One region of the Weissella sp. ESL1139 genome, then DNA from elsewhere that is predicted to be linked to it. Evidence: predicted binding sites of a transcription regulator. Region 1 holds the regulator's gene; each other region holds the start of a gene.
The links. The regulator HrcA, encoded in region 1, represses chaperone genes, less so after heat shock. The targets are predictions, from matches to a motif close to TTAGCACTCNNNNNNNNNGAGTGCTAA.
Positions count from the first base shown of each region.

Region 2: ACSYSF_RS06245 (co-chaperone GroES) is a predicted target of HrcA. The motif match lies at 2,515-2,541, and genes of this name have one in related genera.
Region 3: ACSYSF_RS06605 (ATP-dependent Clp protease ATP-binding subunit) is a predicted target of HrcA. The motif match lies at 2,350-2,376, and genes of this name have one in related genera.

Region 1 covers NZ_CP196375.1:570,446-576,684, reverse strand. Annotated here, with positions in the region: gene ACSYSF_RS02665 (DnaJ C-terminal domain-containing protein) at 1-702, opposite strand, end outside; gene dnaK (molecular chaperone DnaK) at 809-2,641, opposite strand; gene grpE (nucleotide exchange factor GrpE) at 2,704-3,273, opposite strand; gene hrcA (heat-inducible transcriptional repressor HrcA) at 3,289-4,314, opposite strand; gene ACSYSF_RS02645 (SGNH/GDSL hydrolase family protein) at 4,671-5,615, opposite strand; gene ACSYSF_RS02640 (SGNH/GDSL hydrolase family protein) at 5,787-6,239, opposite strand, start outside.
Region 2 covers NZ_CP196375.1:1,265,738-1,271,976, forward strand. Annotated here, with positions in the region: gene ACSYSF_RS06235 (APC family permease) at 1-263, opposite strand, end outside; gene groL (chaperonin GroEL) at 549-2,168, opposite strand; gene ACSYSF_RS06245 (co-chaperone GroES) at 2,204-2,479, opposite strand; gene ACSYSF_RS06250 (ABC-F family ATP-binding cassette domain-containing protein) at 2,736-4,694, opposite strand; gene ACSYSF_RS06255 (bifunctional folylpolyglutamate synthase/dihydrofolate synthase) at 4,777-6,090, opposite strand.
Region 3 covers NZ_CP196375.1:1,342,486-1,348,724, reverse strand. Annotated here, with positions in the region: gene alsS (acetolactate synthase AlsS) at 1-362, shown strand, start outside; gene budA (acetolactate decarboxylase) at 419-1,135, shown strand; gene ACSYSF_RS06610 (zinc-binding alcohol dehydrogenase family protein) at 1,259-2,266, shown strand; gene ACSYSF_RS06605 (ATP-dependent Clp protease ATP-binding subunit) at 2,475-4,541, shown strand; gene ACSYSF_RS06600 (LysM peptidoglycan-binding domain-containing protein) at 4,813-6,239, shown strand, end outside.

The DNA.
Region 1 (6,239 bases):
ACCATGAACAGTTTTAACTTCGATTTCACCACCAAGAGCAGCTGTCGTAAAGTCGATACCCATTCGTGAATAAACCGTTGCACCATCGCGTTCAAAACCATCCTTTGAAGGTGAAACACGGAAGACAACGAACAAATCACCATAAGGTCCACCGTTAAAGCCGGCTTCACCTTGACCAGACAAACGCATTTGTTGACCATTTTCAACACCAGCAGGCACTGTAACCTTTAGTTCTTTACTCTCTTGTTTACCGTCATCAGTTGAACGAGTATATGAAATAGTTGTTTCCTTACCAAAAACAGCTTCTTCGAAAGTTAAGCTCATACGGTATTGTAAATCTTGTCCTTTACGTGGACGATTTGGATCTTGAAAGCCACCACCGAACATTTGGCTAAAGATATCACCAAGGTCAGAGAAGTCACCATATTGGGCACCGCCACCGAAACCACCAAAGCCGCCGAAGCCACCTTGACCGCCTGGCTGACCATCAGTTGAGCCATATTGATCGTACATGGCACGCTTCTTCTCATCACCTAAGGTCTCATAAGCTTCCTGTACTTTCTTGTACTTCTCTTCAGCACCTTCCTCATGATTAATATCGGGGTGATACTTCTTAGATAACTTACGATAAGCCTTCTTAATTTCATCTTGTGAGGCATTCTTATCAACACCTAAACGCTCATATAATTCAGTATTATTCATGAGGCAAATCCTCCTAAAAATTAAATATGTATCGCAGCTGAGAGCTGCTATTCTCACAGCTGCGTACGGTCTGTAACGTAGGGGTTGTTCAGATCGTTAAATTAGTTTACTTCTTATCATCATCTGATACATCTTCGAAGTCACCGTCAACGGTTCCATCATCTGATTTACCGTCTTGTGCAGCGCCATCTTGACCTTCAGCTGATTGTGTTTGTTGGTATAACTTAACAGCTAATTCCTGTGAAACCTTCTCCAAAGCTTCCTTCTTAGCCTTCATGTCATCCAAGTTGTCAGCTTCCTTGGCAGCCTTCAAATCAGCAACACCATCTTCAACTGGCTTCTTTTCATCTTCAGGCAACTTGTCGCCAACTTCTTCCAAAGTCTTCTCTGATTGGAAGATTAATTGGTCAACTTCGTTACGCAAATCAGCTTCTTCCTTACGAGCCTTATCAGCTTCTTCATTAGCCTTAGCGTCATTCATCATACGCTCAATTTCCTCATCTGACAATGAACTTGAGCTCTTGATAGTAATCTTTTGCTCCTTGTTTGTTCCCAAATCCTTAGCAGATACAGAAACAATACCATTACGGTCAATGTCAAACTTAACTTCAATTTGAGGTACACCACGTGGTGCAGCTGGAATATCTGCTAATTGGAAGTTACCCAATGTCTTGTTATCAGCGGCCATTGAACGCTCACCTTGCAAAACATGGATATCAACGGCTGGTTGGTTATCAGCAGCAGTTGAGAATGTTTGTGACTTTGAAGTTGGAATAGTCGTGTTACGATCAATCAACTTCGTGAAGACACCACCCATTGTTTCGATACCCAATGATAATGGTGTAACATCAAGCAAAACAACATCCTTAACATCACCAGTAATAACACCACCTTGAACAGCAGCTCCAAGGGCAACAGCTTCATCAGGGTTGATTGAGTGATCAGGTTCCTTACCAGTCAATTCCTTAACAGAATCTTGAACGGCTGGGATACGAGTTGAACCACCATTTAAGATAACCTTATCAATATCGTTCATTGAAAGATCAGCATCCTTCAAAGCGCTACGAACTGGTCCTTCAGCACGCTTTACCAATTCAGCTGTTAATTGATTGAATTGTGCACGTGACAAAGTTGTTTGCAAGTGCAATGGACCTTCATCAGTTGCTGTAATAAATGGCAAATCAATTTGTGCTTCTGTAGCTGATGACAAAGTCTTCTTTGCAGTTTCAGCAGCATCCTTCAAACGTTGTAGAGCAAGCTTGTCATTCTTCAAGTCAACACCGTGCTCTTGCTTGAAGCCATCAGCTAACCAGTCGATGATCTTTTGGTCAAAGTCATCACCACCAAGGTGAGTATCACCATTAGTTGACAAAACTTCGAACACACCATCACCTAATTCAAGGACAGAAACATCAAATGTTCCACCACCCAAATCGTAAACCAAAATCTTTTGGTCTTCTTCTAGCTTATCCAAACCATATGCTAATGATGAAGCCGTTGGCTCGTTAACAATACGCTCAACTTCTAGTCCGGCAATCTTACCAGCATCCTTGGTAGCTTGACGTTGTGCGTCATTAAAGTATGCTGGTACAGTAATAACAGCCTTTTCAACTTTTTCACCTAAGTAATCTTCAGCATACTTCTTGATGTATTGCAAAATCATAGCTGAAATTTCTTGTGGTGTGTAATCTTTACCCTCAATCGTTACTTTGTAACCAGACTCACCCATGTGTGACTTAATTGACAAAACAGTGTTAGGGTTAGTAATTGCTTGACGCTTTGCTGTATCACCAACTTGTGTTTCACCATTCTTAAATGAAACAACTGAAGGAGTTGTACGTCCACCATTAGGATTAGTAATAATCTTTGGTGAGCCACCTTCCATAACGGCAACAGCTGAATTTGTAGTTCCTAAATCAATTCCAATAATCTTTGACATAATATAATTTACCTCTTATTGATCAGATTTTTGTTATTTATTAATTAATCATGAAATCTGTTTTAATTATAAACAGATACCATTGCTGGTCGAATAACCCGATCAGCTAAGACATACCCTTTTTGAAGAACCGTCGCAATTGTATCGGCTGGATGATCATCATCCGCTGGTACTGATTGAATTGCTTGGTGGAAGTTAGGGTCAAATGTTTCACCAGCCTCACCGACTGCTTTAACATCATGCTCTTCAAGCGCTGAAACTAAAGTCTTGTAGACCATTTCAACACCCTTTTTTATTTGTTCAGCTGAATCATTATCAGCTTCCACTTGCAAAGCACGCTCTAAGTTATCTACGGCTGGCAAAATTGAATTAGCCAATTTTTGATTAGCGAATTTAATTGCTTGTGCTTGCTCTTTTGCATATCGAGCTTGCATGTTTTGCATTTCAGCATGTGCACGTAAATACTTGTCTTCAGCCTCAGAAACTTGTGCCTCTAAATCAGCAATTTTTTCTTCTGAAGAAGGTACTTTTTCAGCTTCGGTGTCAACAGTAGTTTCTTCACCGGTAACCTCAGTAGTTTCTTCGTCAGTAACCTCAGCCTCTTCTTCAGGCTTTTGCTTTTCCTTTGACATGTCAACACCTCTTTTCTAACGATAATATTCTAATAACTGTTGCGTTAAAGCACTACGGAACGCATCAACCAAGCTTACCATGTCAGCATATCGCATGGACGTCGGTCCTAATATGGCTATTGCACCAACACCATACTGTGCAACACGATATGTGGCTGATACTAAGCTATACGGTGATAATAAACTATTACCATTTTCATCACCAATCTGTACGATAACTCCATCATTCGCTGTTCCGACAACTTGACGCATATCTATTGCTGAATCAAGTAATTGATATAACTGTTTGATATCTTGCAAACTAGAATCTGTCGTAAAGTCAAGAACATTTAAATAACCGCCAATAAATACTTTATCGTGAATCGAACGTGTTAAGACGTCGCCAAACAATTGCAAGAATGCAACTGGGGTTCGAATTGTTCTTTCCATTTGTCGCGGTAAGTCACCATTTAATGTCTTTAATACTTCAATAATAGGTTGATTAACTAATGTTTTATTAATATAAGCCACCATATCATCAAGGTTATCAATTGACATTCCAATTGGTAAACGAAAACTTTGACTTGTAACTTGACCGTCATTCGTAACAATTATGGCCATAATCTGTTGACCATTAATTGGTACTAAACGAAATCCTGATAACCGAATATCAGCTGACTCCGGTTTTAGAGCAACAACCGTATAACCTGTTAGACTCGCTAATTCATTTACCATTGTTTGCATCAAATCATCAATTTCTTGAAAATTTCGATTGAAAACATGTTCCAAAGATTTTTGAACAACTTTTGATAAATGTTGTTGATGCATTAATTCGTCAACATAATAACGATAGCCCCGTTGTGAAGGCACGCGACCTGATGAAGTGTGCTCCTTTTGTAGCAAGCCCAAATCTTCTAGTAGTGCCATCTCATTGCGAACAGTCGCTGAACTTACTGTCAAATCCAATTCGTTCAATAACGTCTTAGATCCAACAGCTCTGCCGGTTTTTGCGTAATCGCGAATTATTGTGGCTAATATTAGCCGCTGTCTTTCCGTTAACATACGCGCCACCTCCTTAGCACTCTCAACTCCTTCGTGCTAACAATTATTATAGTACACGCCTCATAGCTAATTGTCAACACTTTTAGCACTCTTTATTTATAAGTGCTAATTTAAATTTTGAAATTTACTAAAAAATGCTATGAAACCAGCATTACGAGCTACTTTCTAAATTGAAATTTTTTATCACTAGCGTAGACTTTTACTTTTTTCTACATGTTAAAAACACCAATAAATACCATCGAAAATTGTAAATAAATTTACGACGAATTTATTGATGTTTATTTTATAGATACTTTTAACGAGATTCATAATAGATAAAATCAAGGTCGTCCTTTGGATTAATAGATCCAAACAAGCTACTCCTTTTTGAGTGACTTAGTAAGCGGATCAAAATAATATAATTTATCATCAATGAAGTGCCAATCAGATAACAATGTATTATTAATTGCGTACTGCTTATTGCCTAACTCATCAGTTTGCCAGCCATTTGATAGAAAGAGTTTTTTATTTTGTTCCCAATCACTTATACTTATATTTCGATTCGCAATCATAAAATCAGCAATGGTATAACTCATCTGACGATACGTACTTGCTTTGGGATGAACATTATCTCCTAAAGATAAGCGATTATAATAAAAATCAGTTTGTTGCCAATTTAAAACCGGAATGCCAAAACTATAAAACACACTTTGTAAAGCTTGTTGCAACTCTTGTAAACTATAATCGCTTTTTTTGTTTTTTAAATACGATGCAAAAGGCACCGCACCGATAATTTTTAAACTAGGATGAACATTTTTTAACCGAATAATATTAGACTGTAATCTTTGTTGTACATAACCTAAATTATTATCACTATAATTAAGATCATTTACACCTAACGCTATTAATAGATAATCTGCTTTTTTAAAGCTTGAATCATTAATAATATTAGTAACATTGTTCGTTAAATCTATCGGCATCACGTTACGATTACCGCTAATTTGTGCCCCTGAATATGAGTAATTATCATTAACGTTTTTAGGTTGTAATAATTGTTCTACTATCTTCGGACACGAATCATGAACAACTTTATGGCCATCCCAACCTACCATTAATGAGTCCCCAATAACCCAAATATTTTGATCATGAAAATATAATAATTCTGGTATCGTTAACTTTATCTTAATGGTCTCATTTAATATTGGTTTGTGTGACGATTGCACGATTGAGTGGTGCAATTCATGTGCCGTAACGATTTTTTGTTCTAAATTTACAATAATTATTCCCAACCAAATTGACCAAATAATTCGGATAAATAACATGCCAAATACCTCATTAATTTTATTTATTGTTTCATACTACTATGAAATAAAATTGCTAAAGAAAATAAAATTAAACGTACGAGAAAAAATTAGCCATTATTCTCAATTATAATAGTTCACATAAAAAGACAGTAAACTCTAAAATTGAATTTACTGCCCCTTAATTACATATTATTGTCTTAAGTAAAATGTATGATTAGTTCCAAAATCATAGGTTTGGCCACCAATTTTAACATTTTTGCCTTCTACAGAACGACCGTCTGAGCCAACATAGTATTTGTTACCCCATTCAGTTACCCATTGATTTTCTTGGCGAACACCATTTAAGAAGTAATAGTAAGCACCTTTATACATTCTAAAGCCGGTATAAGCTTTTCCGTGTTCAAGCCAACACCAGCCTTGATTAGTGTTAACATAGCCATTTTTAGCTAAGCCACGTAAATAGAAAGTACCATTATTACCAAAATCATAGTATGTACCATTCACATTATATGCTTTACCTTGTACAGCACGACCAACACCATCCACATAGTACTTATAGTTCCAGGCTGAACGCCATTGATTATTGATACGATAACCATTTTCGAACCAATAATACGTCCCCATATAGAATCGGAAGCCAGT
Region 2 (6,239 bases), 700 kb from region 1:
GCATGAATGATTTGACGATATGACAAAGTAATTGCTGCTAATAGAATTAGTACTAACGCAACAACTGGCAATTGCAGCCACAATGTCGCAACACCACCAATGGCAACTAGTACTGTAATGATTTGTTCAGTTCCATATGCAACAGATGACAACGCATCAGATGATAACAAAGCTAATGCTTTTGTGCGACTTAATTGACGTGCATTTTCATCCAAAGTTTTTAATGGTTTTCCAATTAAAAAACGCTTAAATAAAGGCCACATTTCTTTGCTCCTAAATATTTAATTTTTCTTTCAATATTTTGTAAAAAATTAGGCGAACAAAGCCTTTTTTCATTTCTACAAGTGCCTATTGTAGTTCTAAGCTTATCGATTGTCTATCTTTTTATTTTTTCTTTTTTATGACAGCCTTAGATACCTAACTGACATATAAAAAAGCTGAAGTCCACCAACTAAAATTGGCAAACTTCAACTCAATTAATTTATATGCAATTATAATAAATATCACATCAGCAAAAAGTATTTAAACTTTTGCACCTTCTGATATCATTACATCATTCCTGGCATACCACCTTGGGCTGGTGCTTGTGCAGCACCATCAGTTGGTTGATCAGCAATAACGGCTTCAGTCGTCAATAGCAATGCTGATACAGAGGCAGCGTTTTGCAAAGCTGAACGAGTAACCTTAGTTGGGTCAACAATTCCAGCCTTAATCATATCAGTCCAATCACCAGTAGCAGCATTATAACCAACACCGATTTCTTCAGTCTTCAATTGGTTAACAATCACTGAACCTTCAACACCAGCATTCTCGGCAATTTGACGTACAGGCTCCTCTAGGGCACGCTTAACAATGTTAATACCAGTTTGGACATCGCCTTCTTCAGACAACGCTGCAACAGCTGGAATAACATTAACTAGGGCAGTACCACCACCTGAAACGAATCCTTCTTCAACCGCAGCACGAGTAGCGTTCAAAGCATCTTCAATACGGTACTTACGCTCTTTTAGCTCAGTTTCTGTAGCAGCACCAACGTTAACAACAGCGACACCACCAGCTAACTTAGCCAAACGTTCTTGCAACTTCTCACGATCAAAGTCAGAAGTAGTTTCAGCAATTTGACCCTTAATCAATTCAACACGCTCTTTAATGTTGTCAGCATTACCGTTACCTTCAACAATAGTTGTATTGTCTTTTGTAACTGTAACCTTAGCAGCTTGTCCTAATTGATCAATTGTCATATCCTTCAAGCTCAAGCCTAAGTCATCAGTAATCACAGTACCACCGGTCAACACAGCGATATCTTCTAGTTGTGCCTTACGACGGTCACCAAAGCCAGGTGCCTTAACAGCAACAACGTTGAATGTACCACGCATCTTGTTCAAAACTAATGTAGGCAAAGCTTCACCAGTCACATCGTCAGCGATAATTAACAAAGCACGTCCTTGTTCAACAACGCTCTGTAGGACTGGCAAAATATCTTGAATATTTCCAATCTTCTTATCAGTAATCAAAATATATGGATTATCCAATGATGCTTCCATCTTATCGTTATCGGTGACCATGTATTGTGACATGTAACCACGATCAAATTGCATTCCCTCAACAACGTCTAAGGTTGTCTCAATACCCTTTGATTCTTCAATAGTAATAACACCATCATTACCAACTTTTTCCATTGCTTCAGCAATTAGCTTTCCAACTTCTTCATTAGCAGCTGAAATTGAAGCAATTTGTGTAATTTCTTCTTGCGTTGAAACAGTCTTTGACAAATCATGCAATGCCTTAACAGCTGCATTGGTTGCCAATTCAATTCCGTGACGTACACCAACTGGGTTAGCACCAGCCGTTACGTTCTTCATACCTTCATTGATGATAGCTTGTGCCAAAACTGTAGCAGTGGTGGTTCCATCACCAGCAATATCATTCGTCTTTGAAGCAACTTCAGCAACTAACTTAGCCCCCATGTCTTCAAAGTGGTCTTCCAAATCAACTGCCTTAGCAATTGTCACACCATCGTTAGTAATAGTTGGTGCACCATAGCTTTGCTCAATCACAACATTACGTCCCTTAGGACCAATCGTTGTTTTTACTGTGTCAGCAAGCTTATCAACACCAGCTTGCATCTTGGCACGTGCATCTTCTGCAAATTCAATATCTTTTGCCATATTTTTAACCCTCTCTACTTTATTAATTATTTAAATTATAAAACAGCCACAATATCTTTTTCGTGAACAACTAAATAATCAACACCGTCGATGCTCATTTCTGAACCGGCATACTTATCAAAAATAACGCTATCGCCTTCTTTAACTGCAGTTGGTGCTGCTAAATCACCAACTGATTGCGTAGAAACAGCAACGACCTTTCCTGTAACTGACTTTTCTTGTGCATTAGAAGCTAATAAAATTCCCCCAACTGATTTCTCAGGTGCTTCTGATACTTGCAATACAACACGATCTCCTAATGGCTTCAACATGTTATCTGACCTCCACAGGTTTATTTTTTCATACGTTAGCACTCTTTAATACTAAGTGCTAATCAACACTATTAATAATAACACATTCTCTATTTTTTGCAAACGTTTCTCAAACAAAAATAGAGGTTGGCACAAAATACGTGCCAACCTCTATTTGCTAAATTTTTTGGAATTATAAGTTTGTAACTTTCATAGCATAAACGCGTTCGCAAAAGCTGAACCTTCAATATAAAGGATTTGCTCTCGCTCTCTAAATTTAATTTTCATCTAAAAACGTTTCTAGTTCTAAACTAGCATCAGTCCACTGATCTTCAACTTCGCTCAATTGCCCATCTAATTCAGCGATTTTGGCAGATAATTCATTAAGTTTCGTCAAATCAGTACCATTTTGTGGATCATTTAATGCTTCATTTACCGTATCGCGTTCTTCAGAAATGGTCGTCATTTTTTCTTCAAACGCCGCCACAGCTCTTTCTAAACGACGCTGCTCACGCTGACGTTCCTTTTGCTCTGTTCGTGACAATACCTTGGCTGAAGTAGTCGTCCTCTGATCATCAGTTGTTGTTGCTGCACTAGATACCTTTGTTATTTCACTTGATTCATCAGCTGTCTTTTCTAGATAATAATCATAATTACCATCGAAGAATCGAGTCCCATTTGGCGATAATTCAACCACCTCAGTTGCAACTTCATTGATAAAGTAACGATCGTGAGAGACAAAGAAAATCGTACCATTGTACTCATTCAAGGCTGTTTCCAAAACTTCTCGTGAATCAATGTCCAAGTGATTTGTCGGCTCATCCAAAATCAAAAAGTTTGCGTGTTCTAGCGCTAACTTAGTCAATAACAATCGAGCGCGTTCACCACCAGAAAGGGCTGCAACTAATTTTTCAACTGCTTCACCAGAAAACATGAATGAACCCAAAATTGAACGAACATCCTTTTCGGGCATAGTTGGATGTTCATCCCAAATCGTATCAATAACCGTCTTTTTACTATCTAACGTTTGTTGCTCTTGGTCATAGTAACCAACCGTTACATTCGCACCTAATTTAATTTGTCCAGCTATGAGTGGAATATTGCCCAAAATGGTTTTAATAAAGGTTGATTTACCAATTCCATTAGGCCCTACCAGTGCCACCGCATGTTGCTTATCAACCTCAACGTTAACATTTTCGGCTAACACATGGGTGGCATCATAACCTAGTTTCACATCTTTAACCCGCAACACTTCATTACCTGAATCTTCATCAGCAATAAATTGAATGTGGGCAACCCCAGATTCATTCTTAGGTGGTTCAATCCGGGTCATCCGCGCCAATTGCTTACGACGTGATTGTGCCCGCTTAGTCGTTGATGCACGCACAATATTACGCTTAACAAAATCTTCTAACTTTGCTATTTCATCTTGTTGCTTATCATAAGCCTTTTGTTCTTGTAACACTTTTGCTGCTTTTTGCTTCATAAAATCACTATAGTTACCCTTATAGTGATCTAATTGACCTGAATGCATATCATATATCTCGTTTACCACGCGATCCAAGAAATAACGATCGTGAGAAACAATCAGCAAAGCACCCTGGTAATTTTTTAAATATTGCTCAAGCCAAGCTAGTGTTTGCATATCCAAATGATTGGTAGGCTCATCCAAGATTAACAGATCGGGTGTTTCCAACAATTGTTTGGCAATTGCTAAACGAGTCCGTTGGCCCCCAGACAATGCCGCAATCTTTTGATCATAAAATGACTCATCAAAGCCAAAACCATGCAAAACAGAACGAATAGTTGCATCGTAGCCATAGCCATTCTTTTCATCAAAATCATGTTGTGCTTGGTCATAAGCTGCCAATAACTCTGTATAAGCATCGCTCGTATAATCAGTCGTAGATGCAATCTCATTCTCCATTTGACGCAAACGTTTTTCTAACGCAATAACATCATCAAAAGCAGTCAACATCTCATTGTAAACTGACAAATCAGAATCCAAGCCTGAATTTTGTGCTAAATAAGCTAAACGAACGCCCTTCTTCATTGAAACTTCACCTTCATCAGGTGTCGTTTCACCAATTAGCATTTTTAAAAGCGTTGATTTTCCAGCACCATTACGGCCAACTAATCCAACACGACCTTTACTTTGAATCTGCATTGAAATATTATCAAAGAATGTCACACCGTTAAAACGACGAGCAACATTACTTGCTTGTAAAATAATCATCGTTATTACTCCATTTATGTTAAGTCAATCACTGACTAACCTATCTTTATTTACCTTATCAATCTGATTGATTGGTTTAATTCTACTGATTCAATACCGCCCTAACTTCAGATACAAAATATAATGAACCCGTCAATAAAATAACATCATCTTCATCCATATTAGTTTGTACTTGTGCCAAACCACTTTGCCAATTTTCATGAACTGTCACAACCTGGTTTGTTACCTGAGCCGCAGCTTGCGTTGGTTGGATTGGTTGGCGATTATTTGGACCCTGAAAACCGACCACGTGCAAATCAACATTAGGTAAAGCCGTTAGTAATTGTAACATTTGCGGGTAGTTTTTATCTTGTAAGGCGCCAAATAATACATGTACTATCTGTTTGCTAAATCGCTTATTCAACGTATCAACCAACGCCTTAACACCTGGTTCATTATGAGCACCGTCCAAAATAATGGTTGGTGTTTCATTAACCTTCTCAAAACGAACTGGCCAAGTAACATTTTGCAAAGCTTGTGCAACTTGTGCTGGTTTTAATGAAATACTGAAATAATCACAAACGATTTGTGCCGTTTGTAAAGCAACTGTTGCATTATCAATTTGATATGCACCCATTAAATCAACATAGACATGTTCATAATTGATTGTACCAGAAACTGAAAATGTTTCACCCCAGGTCTGATTTGTCGTTAAAACAGTTGGTAAAAATTGCTCACCTAAACGATAAATAGGCGCTCCCATGGCATTAGCAACCACATCAATAACATTATTTGCTGCTTTTGGTAAGCGACCAACAACAACCGGGCGCTGCTTTTGAATAATGCCAGCCTTTTGTGTGGCAATTTTTGGTATGGTATCTCCCAAAACTTTCATATGATCTAAACCAACTGTCGTAATAACTGACACAATTTTATCGGGAATAATTGTGGTTGAATCCCATGTACCACCAACACCAACTTCTAACACCACTACATCTACTGGATGTTTAGCAAAATACATAAACATTAACACTGTCAATGTTTCAAACTCGGTTAAGCCACTTGGCATCTCATTATCCAATTTATCAATAATTGGTGCTAATTCTTGTACTAATGACAATAAGTCGTCATCACTAATATTCCCTTGATCATCTTGAATACGCTCATTAAAACGTAAAATATAAGGCGAAGTAAACAAGCCCACGCGTAAGCCGCTTGCTCGTAGTAATTGCGCAACCATTTTACTAGTTGATCCCTTACCATTCGTACCAGTAATATGAACATATTTTGATTGACGTTCCGGATGATCCAAAATTGTTAAAATTTTATGCAAACGATCAAACGTTGGCGTCTTAGTCCATTTATGTCGTCCATGAATATACGCAATTGCTTCTGCTGTTGTTGTTATTTCAGTCATGCTAATCCTCATTTTTATCCCACTGTAAACAAAAGCGCCGACTACAAAGTAGACGGCGCTCCTGTATGTGTAATTTACTGCATTGTAACGACGAACAGCTTAAATTCGTTATTCACAATATAATTCATTATACACGTTGATATTTATTA
Region 3 (6,239 bases), 770 kb from region 1:
AGTCAGTATCAGTTTCTGGTGACGGTGGTTTCTTCTTCTCAGGTGTTGAATTAGCAACAGCTGTTCAACTACACTTGAATACGGTTCACCTTGTTTGGCAAGATAATTATCACTATGATATGGTTAAGTTCCAAGAAGAAGTAAAGTACAATGGTGAATCAGCAGGTGTTAAGTTCTCTGATATCGATATCGTAAAGTTTGCTGAGGCAGCTGGTGCTAAGGGCTTGCGTGTGGATACACCAGACCAATTGGATGCGGTTATGGATGAAGCATTTGCAACTGAAGGTCCTGTAGTTGTTGAGATTCCAGTAGATTACTCACATAACTACGAATTAATGTCACAATTAATTGAAACAGAATAAAAAATAAGGCGTCCAGATTTCTGGGCGCTTTTTATTAAAAGATAGGAGGAAATAAAATGGCAACAGTATATCAACACAGTACATTAGCTGCTTTGATGGGAAAAGTTTTAGGTGGTTCAGCTACTTTAGCAGAACTAAAAGAACACGGTGATGCTGGTATTGGTACTTTTGATGGTCTTGATGGTGAAATGATCATGGTTGATGGTGATGTTTACTATATGGACGGTGAAGGCCAAATTCATCATGTGACTGATATGGAGAAGACAGTACCATTTGCAACTGTCCATCATACTAGTGATGCAACTGAAAAAGTTTCATTTAGTGCTGGTAACATGAAGGAAATGGAATCATTGATTCATGAACGTCAATTAGAAAACACCTTCTCAGGTGTTGTTCTACGTGGTACCTTTAATCACATGAAAGTTCGTTCAGCGCCAAAGTCTGAACGTCCATTTCCATCATTGTCAGAAATCACTCATACACAACGTGAGTTTGAGAAGGACAATGTTGCAGGTGTTTTGATTGGTTATTTCTCACCTGAGTTGTATCAAGGAACAGTTGCCGCTGGTTGGCACGTTCACTTTTTGAGTGATGATCGTACCTTTGGTGGTCACGTACTTGGTTTTGATGCCAATGAATTAAATGGCGATTTAACCATTTTTGATAATTATGATTTACATTTGCCAATTCATGATAAAGAGTTCCGTGAGCACCATGTTGAAATGAACGGTCTTAAAGAAGGCGTTGCAGCAGCAGAAGGTTCACAAGATTAATTAGATTAAGATGATTAGCGATTATGAGCAGCCTAACTGTTCATAATCGCTATTTTTCTACCTATATAGTATGATAGATGTAATAAATATGACATTAGTCAACCTATATAGGAGGAGTAAACGATGACTGAATTAATGAAAGCAGTTGTAACAACTTCAGAAACTGAAGCACCATTAATTGATAAGGAAATTCCTTTACCAGTTGTGGGCGATCATGATGTATTGGTTAAAGTAGCGGCTACTTCAATGAATCCAGTTGATGGTAAACAACTTGAGGGGGCTGTTGCAACGAAGCAAGAACGTGTGCTTGGTTTTGATGCAGTTGGCGAAATTGTTACAGTGGGGGATGCTGTTAAAGATTATCACGTTGGCGACCGGATCTTTTTTGCTGGTGAATTAGGACGCACAGGAGCCAATGCAGCTTATGAAAGTGTTCGTGAAGATTTGATTGCTTTAGCACCTGAATCACTTTCTGACATTGAAGCTGCTGCGTTGCCATTAACATTTTTAACGGCTTATGAGATGCTATCTGATAAGTTTGGTATTGAAATGAAGCAAGATGGCGCCAAAGGTGAAACTTTGTTGATTATAAATGGTGCCGGTGGTGTTGGATCGATGATGATTCAATTAGCTAAATGGTTAGGCATGACCGTTATTGCAACGGCATCACGTGAAGAAAGCATTGAATGGGTCAAGGAATTAGGCGCTGATGAGGTTGTTAATCATCGTGAAGACTATGTACAAGTCGTTAAAGATTTAGGTTATGCAGAAGTGCCATATATTGCTGTCCTTCATTCGTTAGATCAACATTTTGAATCAGCCGCAGCATTGGTTGGTACATTTGGACACATCGGTGCAATTGTTCAGTCGATGGAACCAGTTCCAGTTGATTTAATTAAAAATAAAGCAGCTTCACTTGATTGGGAGTTTATGTTCGCCAAGACAAATGCCAATAAAAACGTTGCTAGTCAAGGGGATGCTTTAGCATTGTTGTCGTCATTAGTTGATAAGAAAATTGTTAAATCAACGTTGACTGAGACATTAACTGAATTATCTGCTGAAACAATTTTGGCGGCTCAAAATCGTGTTTCACAAGGGAATATGTTAGGTAAATTGGTTATCAAGTACTAGTATATACTATATTAATTTATAAAGATTGATTTTTATAATTTTTAAAAATCAATCTTTTTTATTGCAAAAAAGTTTAAAAATAATTTGCACTCTCGGTGTTAGAGTGCTAATATAGATAATGTAGATAAGGTCAAGGAAGGTCAAAGAACCTAATTGACTTTTATTGGGGAGTAATCAATATATAAAAAGATAATAAGGAGGCCGTATTATGGTACAAGATCCATTTGGTTTTTCAAATTTTGATGATATTTTTCGTATGATGAATAATGAAGCAGCACGTTCACAACAGGCACAACGTTCACAACAAGGACAACGGACGCAAATGGGCCCAGGTGGCGGTAATAATGGTCAAGGCGGTGGCTTGCTTGAGCAATATGGTATTAATTTAACTGAGCTAGCCCGTAAAGGTAAGTTTGATCCGGTGATTGGTCGTGACGATGAAATCGCTCGTGTCATTGAGGTTTTGAATCGTCGTACTAAGAATAATCCGGTATTAATTGGTGAAGCCGGAGTTGGAAAGACTGCCGTTGTTGAAGGATTAGCACAAGCGATTGTTAATGCTAAAGTTCCTGGTAAGTTACAAGGCAAAGAAGTCATTCGTTTAGATGTTGTCTCATTAGTTCAAGGAACTGGTGTACGTGGTCAATTTGAGGAACGTATGCAAAAGTTAATGGACGAAGTTGCAAAACGTGACGATGTGATTTTGTTCATTGATGAGATTCACGAGATTATGGGAGCCGGAACTGCTGGTGAAGGTTCAATGGATGCTGGTAATATTTTGAAGCCAGCGCTTGCTCGTGGTGAGTTCCAACTAGTTGGTGCAACAACATTGAATGAGTATCGTAAGATTGAAAAGGATGCCGCAATTGCTCGTCGTTTCCAAACTGTACAAGTAGATGAGCCATCAACTGAGGAAGCTTTGCAAATTATTAAGGGTATTCGTTCACGTTATGAAGATTATCATAAGGTAAAGTATTCTGATGAAGCTTTGGAAGCAGCTGTTAACTTATCAAATCGTTACATTGCTGATCGTTTCCTACCAGATAAGGCAATCGATTTAATTGATGAGGCTGGTTCAAAGAAGAATTTGTCAGTTAAAATTGCTGATCCTAAGGAATTAGAGAATAAAATTCATTCAACTGAAGCACAAAAGCAATCAGCTATTGAACGTGAAGATTATGAAAAGGCTAGTCAGTTACGTGACCAAGTTAATAACTTAGAATTACAGCTTGAAGCTGTTAAGCAACAAGCACCTCAAAATGAGGCAGCTCAAACTGTTACTGTTGCAGATATTCAAAAGATTGTTGAAGAGAAGACGGGTATCCCTGTAGGTGAATTAGCAGCTTCTGAGCAAGATCAATTACGTCACCTGGGTGATCACCTAGCTGACCATGTTATTGGTCAAGATGAAGCCACTGAAAAGATTGCACGAGCAATTCGTCGTAACCGTGTCGGCTTTAACAAAACTGGTCGTCCAATTGGAAGCTTCCTATTTGTTGGTCCGACTGGAGTTGGAAAGACTGAAACTGCTAAGCAACTTGCTAAAGAATTGTTTGGTACAACTGAAAATATGATTCGTTTCGATATGTCTGAGTACATGGAGAAGCATTCTGTTTCAAAGTTAATCGGTGCCCCTGCTGGATATGTCGGATACGAAGAGGCTGGTCAATTGACTGAGGCTGTTCGTCGTCATCCATATTCATTAATCCTACTTGATGAGGTTGAGAAGGCTCATCCTGATGTTATGAATATGTTCTTACAGATTTTGGATGATGGGCGTTTGACTGATGCCCAAGGTCATGTGGTTTCATTTAAGGATACGATTATTATCATGACATCAAATGCTGGTACTGGTGTCAAAGATACTAAGGTTGGCTTTGATCCAGATGATGATTCAAAAACAACAGGTTTGCTAGAACGTTTGGCACCATACTTCAAGCCAGAGTTCTTGAACCGTTTTGATGGAATTGTTGAGTTTAATGCTTTGTCAAAGGAAAACTTGTTGCACATTGTGGACTTGATGATTGGCGAAATGAACGATGCAATCGCAGAAAAAGACTTGCATCTTGATATGACAGATGATGTTAAGCAAGAGCTTGTAAACTTAGGTTACAACCCTGAAATGGGAGCACGTCCACTACGTCGTGTTATTCAAGAACAATTAGAAGATCAAATTGCTGATTTCTATTTGGATAATCCAGATGTAAAGCAATTACTAGCTAAGATGTCAGATGGTAAGATTGTCATTAGTGAGAATGATACGAAAAAAGATTAATCAATAAGTAGATTAAGAAAATATAAACATTTTTCAAGACAGTGGTATAAACCACTGTCTTTTTTGTATACTGTATAGCTGTTGGGACGAAATAGGACAAAAATGATAATTTATGTTTATGTAACATAAATGAAACATTAATAGAACTATTTTGAAAAGTCTCTAAAGTACAATATAGCTTGTAGTAAAAATAAAGAAATCTTTAAGAAATCATAATAATTGGTTTCTTAAGTATATAAACAACTAATTTTAGGTCTAAGGAGTACTAAATATGCACGCATCTGTAAAAAACACGCTATTAGCAACTGCTGGAGCGGCGGCAGCATTGGCAGGAAGCTCAGTCGTAGCTTCAGCTGATTCTATCACTGTTAAATCTGGCGACACTCTATACGCATTGGCACAAGCCAACAACGTTTCTGTTGATGATCTAGTTTCAGCAAACAAAATTGCTGATGCTAACTTCATCACAGTAGGTCAAAAAGTTAACTTGCCTGGTTCATCATCAGCTAAGTCAGCTGCTCCAGCAAAAGAAGCTGCAAAGCCAGCTTCAAATAATGGTTCATACACTGTTAAGGCAGGAGATTCATTATGGGCAATTGCTAACGCTAATGGTATGACTTTGGCTGAATTGTTAGATGCTAATGATGGTCTACAAGCATCATCAGTAATCTACGTTGGTGATACAATCAACCTTTCAGCTACAGCTGTAAAGGCACCAGCTGCTTCAGCTAAGGCTGCAGCACCAAAGGCTGTAGCACCAAAGTCTGTTGCGCCTAAGGCAGAAGTTAAGTCAGCACCTGCACAACAGTCAGTAGCTTCACAAGCAACCGCTGACAGTGCTGCTGCACAACAATCAGCCGCAACATCAGAAGCAAACGCTAAGGCTGCTGCAGAGTCAGCTGCCGCAACTTCAGCCGCTAACGCAAAGGCCGCCGCACAATCAGCTGCAACTTCAGCTGCAAATGCCAAGGTTGCTGCCCAATCAGCTGCTGCAACTTCATCAGCTAATGAAAAGGCTGCTGCCCAATCAGCTGCAACATCAGAAGCAAACGCTAAGGCTGCTGCAGAGTCAGCTGCTGCAACATCAGAAGCAAACAAGAAGGCCGCCGCACAATCAGCTGCAACATCAGAAGCTAACGCAAAGGTTGCTGCATCATCAGTTGCTGCACAATCACAAGCCGCTGCCTCATCAGCTGCAGCTCAATCACAAGCCGCCGCTTCATCTGCAGCCGCACAATCGCAAGCTGCTGCATCATCAGCTGCTGCACAATCACAAGCAGCCGCATCATCAGCCGCAGCACAATCACAAGCCGCTGCCTCATCTGCAGCCGCACAATCACAAGCTGCATCACAACCACAACAAGTTGCTGCACAACCATCATCAGTTTCAAAGCCTACACAAACTTCAGTTGCTTCAGCTGACGTAGCTGGGAACACATATCCATACGGACAATGCACTTGGTTCGTTAAGGGTGACTTGAGTTGGGTTGGTAATCACTGGGGTAATGCTTCAGCATGGCCAGCATCAGCTGCTGCAGCTGGACATAGCGTAAATGGTACTGCTTCAGTTGGTGCTGTTGCATACTTTGCACCAGGTGTTGGTGGCGCTAGTGGTTATGGTCACGTCGCTGTTGTTGATTCAGTTAACGGTGACGGTACTGTTACAATTTCTGAAGGTAACTATGCAGGTAAGTTGAC